3 regions of the Enterocloster bolteae genome follow, and region 3 is predicted to be linked to each of the others. Evidence: predicted binding sites of a transcription regulator. Region 3 holds the regulator's gene; each other region holds the start of a gene.

The links. Region 3 encodes Rex, which represses fermentation and respiration genes when NADH is low (regulators of the CRP and FNR family bind a similar motif). Its sites were predicted from a motif close to ATTGTTAANTANTTAACAAT; they were not measured.
Region 1: asrA (anaerobic sulfite reductase subunit AsrA) is a predicted target of Rex. The motif match lies at 1,137-1,156, and genes of this name have one in related genera.
Region 2: pckA (phosphoenolpyruvate carboxykinase (ATP)) is a predicted target of Rex. The motif match lies at 1,398-1,417, and genes of this name have one in related genera.

Annotation. Positions count from the first base shown of each region.
Region 1 is NZ_CP022464.2:2,622,918-2,625,188, forward strand. Features, by position in the region: gene CGC65_RS12250 (cadherin-like beta sandwich domain-containing protein) at 1-929, shown strand, start outside; gene asrA (anaerobic sulfite reductase subunit AsrA) at 1,213-2,247, shown strand; gene asrB (anaerobic sulfite reductase subunit AsrB) at 2,264-2,271, shown strand, end outside.
Region 2 is NZ_CP022464.2:2,583,290-2,585,560, forward strand. Features, by position in the region: gene CGC65_RS12100 (cell wall hydrolase) at 1-703, shown strand, start outside; gene CGC65_RS12105 (NanQ anomerase/TabA/YiaL family protein) at 789-1,253, shown strand; gene pckA (phosphoenolpyruvate carboxykinase (ATP)) at 1,494-2,271, shown strand, end outside.
Region 3 is NZ_CP022464.2:2,887,054-2,889,324, reverse strand. Features, by position in the region: gene CGC65_RS13420 (bifunctional ADP-dependent NAD(P)H-hydrate dehydratase/NAD(P)H-hydrate epimerase) at 1-301, opposite strand, end outside; gene acpS (holo-ACP synthase) at 261-680, opposite strand; gene CGC65_RS13410 (redox-sensing transcriptional repressor Rex) at 701-1,363, opposite strand; gene abc-f (ribosomal protection-like ABC-F family protein) at 1,527-2,271, shown strand, end outside.

The DNA.
Region 1 (2,271 bases), 260 kb from region 3:
CTGAGGTCAAAGTTCCGGAGGGATTCAAGGAGAGCACCATTAATATCGACGGCCACAAGGTACAGGGCTGGGTATGGGGCTCTGAGGCAGAGCATCAGTACTGTGTTGTGTACGGTATGAATGAGGCCGGAGAAAAGGGCTTCTACCGGTATGACATGAAGGACGATGAGAGGACCATCCAGCGTTACTTTGAGGATCCGGCCATCAGCGGTTCCGTGACAAAGGAAGTGTACGATGAGCTGGCCCTTACATACGACAAGATTTACGATGATTACAGTCTCCTTAAGATACTGCTGATTGTGACCATTGTCATTGCAATCATTCTGCTGGTCATCCTTCTGGTGGTGGTATTTACCAGGGGATCCGGGAAAAAGGGCGGCAGCCGGGATGAACTGGGTGACAAGAAGGACGGTCCGCGGGGCAGCCGGGGCAGAAACAGCAGGAAGGAAAAGGCAGAGGAGCCTGAGCTTTTGGAGAATTCAGAGGATTATCAGGAATATGCCGGTGAGGATGAATACCAGGACTCTGATGAATACGATGAATCCCGGGAGTATGAGGATGATTCTGTCTACGATGACGATGAGGACTACAGAGACCTTCCGGAGGAGGATTATCCGGTGGGCGAAGAGGACGGGGACATCTATGATGAGGAAGAAGATGTCTATGAGCAGGAGGAAGAGCCTCAGGTGGAGACTCCGGTAAAGAAGCCGGTGAAGCCTGCAAGGCCGGTCCAGGCCCCGGCTCATGCGCCGGCCCGGACACCAGCTCATGCGCCGGTTCAGAATCCGGAGCGTACACCGGCCCAGGCCCCGGCATCCAGGCAGAAGCCTCCTGTGACGCAGGAACAGCTGTCTGCCAGAAGAGAAGCAGAGCAGGTGCCTGCAAAACCGGACGGACAGGATGATGATTTTGAGATTTTTGATTTGTAATTAATATATTTGTAGTTAAGTATATTTGTAATTAGGTATAATAGAATTAACAGACCATAAAGGCAGCAGCTATCCGGGATATTCCCGCGGCTGCTGCCTTTTGTGTGCTGCCCTGGCCGTACGCGCCTTCACCGGCCCAGACAATCCTTAATGATAAAAATTTATTATCAGACCATCACAATATATAATTATACTTTATTTTTTGGGGTTGTTATAATAATAACATAAGCCTTTTAATATAGAGTATATATAAAGGATAAAAGAATAAAGGAGGAGGCATTTCATGGGATACAGAATGGATTTGAAGGATGCCGACAGGATGTTTGCAAAGCTTCAGGAAGAGTATGAGATATGGGCGCCAAAACGTTTTGTGGGTAAGGGCAGGTATTCCGACACAGACCTGATTAAGTACGCCAGGGTGGACCGGGCGGAGGAAATCGAGTACAGGGAAAAATCGGATTTTCCGGCCAAGGAGGTATTAAGTCCCATTACCCAGTCTCTGTTCTATTTCACAGAGGATGAATTCATTGAAAGCAAGGCCGGTTCCAAGAAGCTGCTTATATTCATGCGGCCCTGCGATATCCACGCACAGCATCACCAGGAAAAGATCTACCTGACCAACGGCGGCTATGAGGATATATATTATAAACGCATGAACGAGAAGGTAAAGATCGTGATGATGGAGTGCGGCGAGGGCTGGGATACCTGTTTCTGTGCCAGCATGGGAACCAACAAAACCGATGATTATTCCATGGCAGTCCGTTTCGGGGAAGACGGGCTGGAGTTCCAGGTAAAGGACCATGCATTTGCCTCCTATTTCGAGGGCATGGAGGAATGTCCCTTTGAACCGCAGTTTGTGGAAAAAAATGAGCTGACCCTTACCGTGCCGGAGATTCCGGATAAGGAGGTTCTGACAAAGCTTAAAGAACATCCCATGTGGAGGCAGTTTGACGGCCGGTGCATCTCCTGCGGCGCCTGTACCGTGGCGTGCAGCACCTGTACCTGTTTTACCACAACGGATATCATATACAATGAGAACCGCAATGTAGGAGAGCGCAAGAGGACTTCCGCCTCCTGCCAGGTAAAGGACTTCACCGACATGGCAGGCGGCATGAGCTTCAGAAACAGGGCCGGGGACAGGATGCGCTACAAGGTGCTCCACAAATTCCACGATTACAAAGCCAGGTTTAAGGACTACCATATGTGTGTGGGCTGCGGACGTTGCATGGACCGGTGTCCTGAGTACATATCCATTGTGGCTACAGTGAACAAGATGGCAGACGCTATCGAGGAAATAAAAGCCGGTAAGCAGGCATAGGAGAGGGGATGCAGTCATGAATAA
Region 2 (2,271 bases), 300 kb from region 3:
ATTTTCAGCCAATGGGTTTGGCGGCGGGGGAAGAAACGCCCTGGCAGCGCCCATGACGGAGGAAAGTGACGCCATTGACATGGCGGAGGAGGAAAACGAAGGAAGCGGTCTGGTTACTGAAGCAAAAGTACAATTCGGACATTTAAACACAGACAGTGAAGGCCAGCATCTGGCCGGTGCGCTGCTGGAAGCGGACGTCCGAGAGAAACAGAGAAAGCAGGCAGCTGCACAGACCCAGATTGAGACACTTCAGAAACAGATATTAAAGGAGAGACAGGAAGAGGAGGCCAGGAAAAAGGCGGAGGAAGAGCGCCGGGCAGCCAGAAGGATTAAATATACGGATGAAGATTACCAGGTACTCCTGCGCATTGTCCAGGCGGAGGCGGGAATCTGCGACCCCAAGGGAAAGATACTGGTTGCGGATGTGATCATTAACCGTGTCCTGTCGGGAAAATTCCCGGACAGCGTAAAGGCAGTTGTATACCAGCCATCCCAGTTTCAGCCGGTATCCAACGGCACCATCAACACGGTAAAGGTCACAGCGGAAACCATTGAATGCGTGGACCGTGCCCTGGCCGGTGAAGATTATTCCAACGGAGCCCTGTATTTTATGAACAGAAGGGCATCCGGCAGTGCTGCCTCCTGGTTCGACAGGCGGCTGACCTACCTTTTTGCCCATGACGGACATGAGTTCTTCCGATAATCAGATAAAAAAGGATTGAGTTTCCTGCGGCTTTAGGTGTATACTAGGAATTGGAAAATCGAAATGCCACAAAGGAGAATGGAATATGATTTTTGATGAGAAGAAGAACCTGGACTTTTACAGGAATTTAGGGATTGAAGGCAGATATGCCAAGGCCGTGGATTTCCTTCAGAATACGGACCTTGAGGCATTGGAGCCGGGAAAGTATGAGATTGACGGCAAAAACGTGTATGCCAATGTAACAGCCTACACCACCATCCCGTGGGAGGAGGCTAAATATGAGGCACATGAGCATTACACCGATATCCAGTACGTGATTGAGGGCAGCGAGATTATGAGCTACGCGCCGGTACATGAGATGACTGTAAAGGTTCCATATAATCCGGATAAGGATGTGGTATTCTTTGAGAACACCACCCCCGGACTTAGGGTTGTGACCGGAGCCGGACAGTATCTGATTTTTAACCCATGGGATGCCCATAAGCCAAAGGCTGCCAACGGAGAGCCGGCACCGATTAAAAAGGTGATTGTAAAAATCAAAGAGGATTAAAAAATATATTAAATGCGTAATAAAACGTGATTGAAGCGTGATTTTAAGAAAGCGCAGGAAAAAAGGCCGGCCCGCTGTATCCGGTATCAGCGGGCCGGTCCTTTTTTATGCCCCTGGAGACTACCTCATGTTTGCTGATATTTCATTGCTAATATTTTGTTAATTGAAATATTGACTTTTAATTCACAAAATGAGATAATGAAAAGGATTTCGATAAAATGAAAGAGAGGTAAATGAATGATGGCAAATGTAGATTTGAGTCAGTATGGTATTACCGGAACCACAGAAATTGTTTATAATCCTTCCTATGAGATGTTATTTGAAGAAGAGACTAAACCAACTCTGGAGGGGTATGAAAAAGGCCAGGTAAGCGAACTTGGTGCAGTGAATGTCATGACTGGTATTTACACAGGTCGTTCCCCTAAGGACAAGTTCATTGTCATGGATGAGAACTCAAAGGACACTGTATGGTGGACAACGGACGAGTACAAGAATGACAATCATCCGGCCAGCCAGGAAGCATGGGATACAGTAAAGAAGATTGCCCTGGAAGAACTTTCTAACAAGAGACTGTTTGTTGTAGACGCATTCTGTGGAGCAAACAAGGATACCCGCATGGCAATCCGCTTCATTGTTGAGGTTGCGTGGCAGGCTCATTTCGTAAAAAACATGTTTATCCAGCCAAGCGCAGAGGAACTGGAGAACTTTAAGCCGGATTTCGTTGTATATAATGCTTCCAAGGCAAAGGTGGAAAATTACAAGGAGTTAGGCCTGAACTCCGAGACAGCCGCTATGTTCAATATTACCAGCCGCGAGCAGGTAATCGTGAACACATGGTACGGCGGAGAGATGAAAAAAGGCATGTTCTCAATGATGAACTATTATCTGCCTCTGAAGGGCATTGCATCCATGCATTGTTCTGCCAACACAGATATGAACGGTGAGAACACCGCAATCTTCTTCGGACTTTCCGGAACAGGAAAAACCACTCTTTCAACAGACCCCAAGCGTCTTCTTA
Region 3 (2,271 bases):
TGCCTGCAATCTTAAGCTGCGTCCTGAATTCCTCTGTTCCCTTATCCGGATTTCCCACCAGAAATACACGCACCGGATATCCTTTTAGATGAAGCATTCTGGCTGCCGCCACACCGTCGGCCCCGTTGTTGCCGGTGCCGCACACCGCCCAGATTACATCCCCCTTTTCCCACAGGCGCTCCGCTGCCAGGGCCACCTTAAGAGCTGCCCGCTCCATCAGGACCAGGGAGGGGATTCCTATGGTGTGGATGGTGTATGCGTCAATGGCCTTCATCTGTTTTCCCGTTACCAGCATCCTCATTTGGCTGTACCTCCTTTATCCTTCCTTCTCCCACTGCAAACGCCATGGCGTATTCCCTTGTATTGGTGATGGACACCTCCAGACGCTCCATTCCCATCTCCTGAAACCGCTTAAGGGCCCCTCTGTAAAGGCGGACATAGGGTTTTCCCATATCATCCCTGAGCACCTCCACGTCGATGGGCATGAAGGTCCGAAACCCTGTCCCCAAAGCCTTGGCAACCGCTTCCTTCACAGCAAAAGAGCCGGCCAGCTTAGAGGCGGACCCCTTTGCTTGCCGGCTTTCCATATCCGTAAATGTACGCACCACAAAATAATCCTTTTTACAGGCTTTTTCCATGCGTCTGATTTCAATTAAATCTGTTCCAACTCCAAGTATCATGGTGCTGTCTTCCTAAACATTTACTTTAACGCGTTCTTTTTCTCCTCCTGCAGGTCATACATGCTGCTGACCCGGTAGGAAAGACGCATCAGGCTCTCGGACAGGTGCACATTCTCCACCACCACATCCTCCGGTACCACCAAATCCGTATGGGCAAAATTCCAGATAGCCCTGATTCCCGCGTTTACCAGGCGGTCCGCAATCTCCGGCGCCTTTGTCTTCGGGATGGTCAGAGCAGCAATCTGAATCTCATTCTCCCTGATAAACGTTTCCAAATCATCCACGGAGCGAATCTCAATCCCTCTGATGACCAGGCCGATCAGTTTGGGGTTAATATCAAACATTCCCCTGATAACAAAGCCCCTGCGCTCAAAATTCGTATAGTTGGCAATGGCCTGTCCCAGGTTTCCTGCTCCGATGATGATCACATTGTGCTGTCTGTCAATCCCAAGTATTTTGGCGATCTCTGAATAGAGGTACTTAACATTATAACCGTAGCCCTGCTGGCCGAATCCGCCGAAATTATTCAGATCCTGACGGATCTGAGACGCGGTCACTTTCATTCTGGCGCTCAGCTCATTGGAGGATATGCGCTCCACACCTTCCTCTATTAATTCACCTAAATAACGGTAATAACGGGGCAGCCTGGATATGACTGCCTTCGAAATCTCCTTGCGTTCCATGATGTATCCACCTTCCCATTGTGCAATTCTGTCAAAACCTTAATAGTTCTATTATAAACACACGTCAAAAAAATGTCAAACCGTTTACATATGTTCTTGAAAAAATCGTCTCCGTATATTATACTTGGGAGAGCTAAATATGTCGTTTTTAAAGGAGTTTACCATGATTTTATCATGCAGCAATATAAGCAAATCATTTGGAGAGAAACATATATTAAAGCAGGTTTCCTTCCACCTGGAGGACCATGAAAAGGCAGCCATTGTCGGAATCAACGGCGCCGGCAAGTCCACTCTCCTCAAAATCATCATCGGGGAACTGGCCTGTGACGAGGGGTGCGTGGCCCTGAGCAAAGGGGCCTCCATCGGCTACCTGGCCCAGCACCAGGACCTGGACAGCGAGAGCACCATCCACGACGCCCTGCTGGAGGTCAAGCGCCCCATCCTTCAGATGGAAGAACGCATCCGCTCCCTGGAACTGGATATGAAAAGCGCGTCCGGCGAAGGTTTAGAAAACATGCTGGAGGAATACAGCCGCCTGACCCACCAGTTTGAGCTGGAGGGCGGTTATGCCTGCCGCAGTGAAATCACCGGCGTATTAAAGGGCCTTGGCTTTGCCGAGGAGGAATTTTCAAAGCCCATCAACGCCCTGTCCGGGGGCCAGAAAACCCGCGTATCCCTGGGCAAGCTTCTGCTGACCAAGCCTGACATCCTGCTCCTTGACGAGCCCACCAACCACCTGGATATGGAATCCATCGCCTGGCTGGAGACATACCTTAAGACCTACAGCGGCAGCGTAATCATCGTTGCCCATGACCGCTATTTCCTGGACCGGGTGGTGACAAAAATCGTGGAGCTGGACAATGGAACCGGGACCGTGTTCAGCGGCAATTACACGGCCTACAGCGACA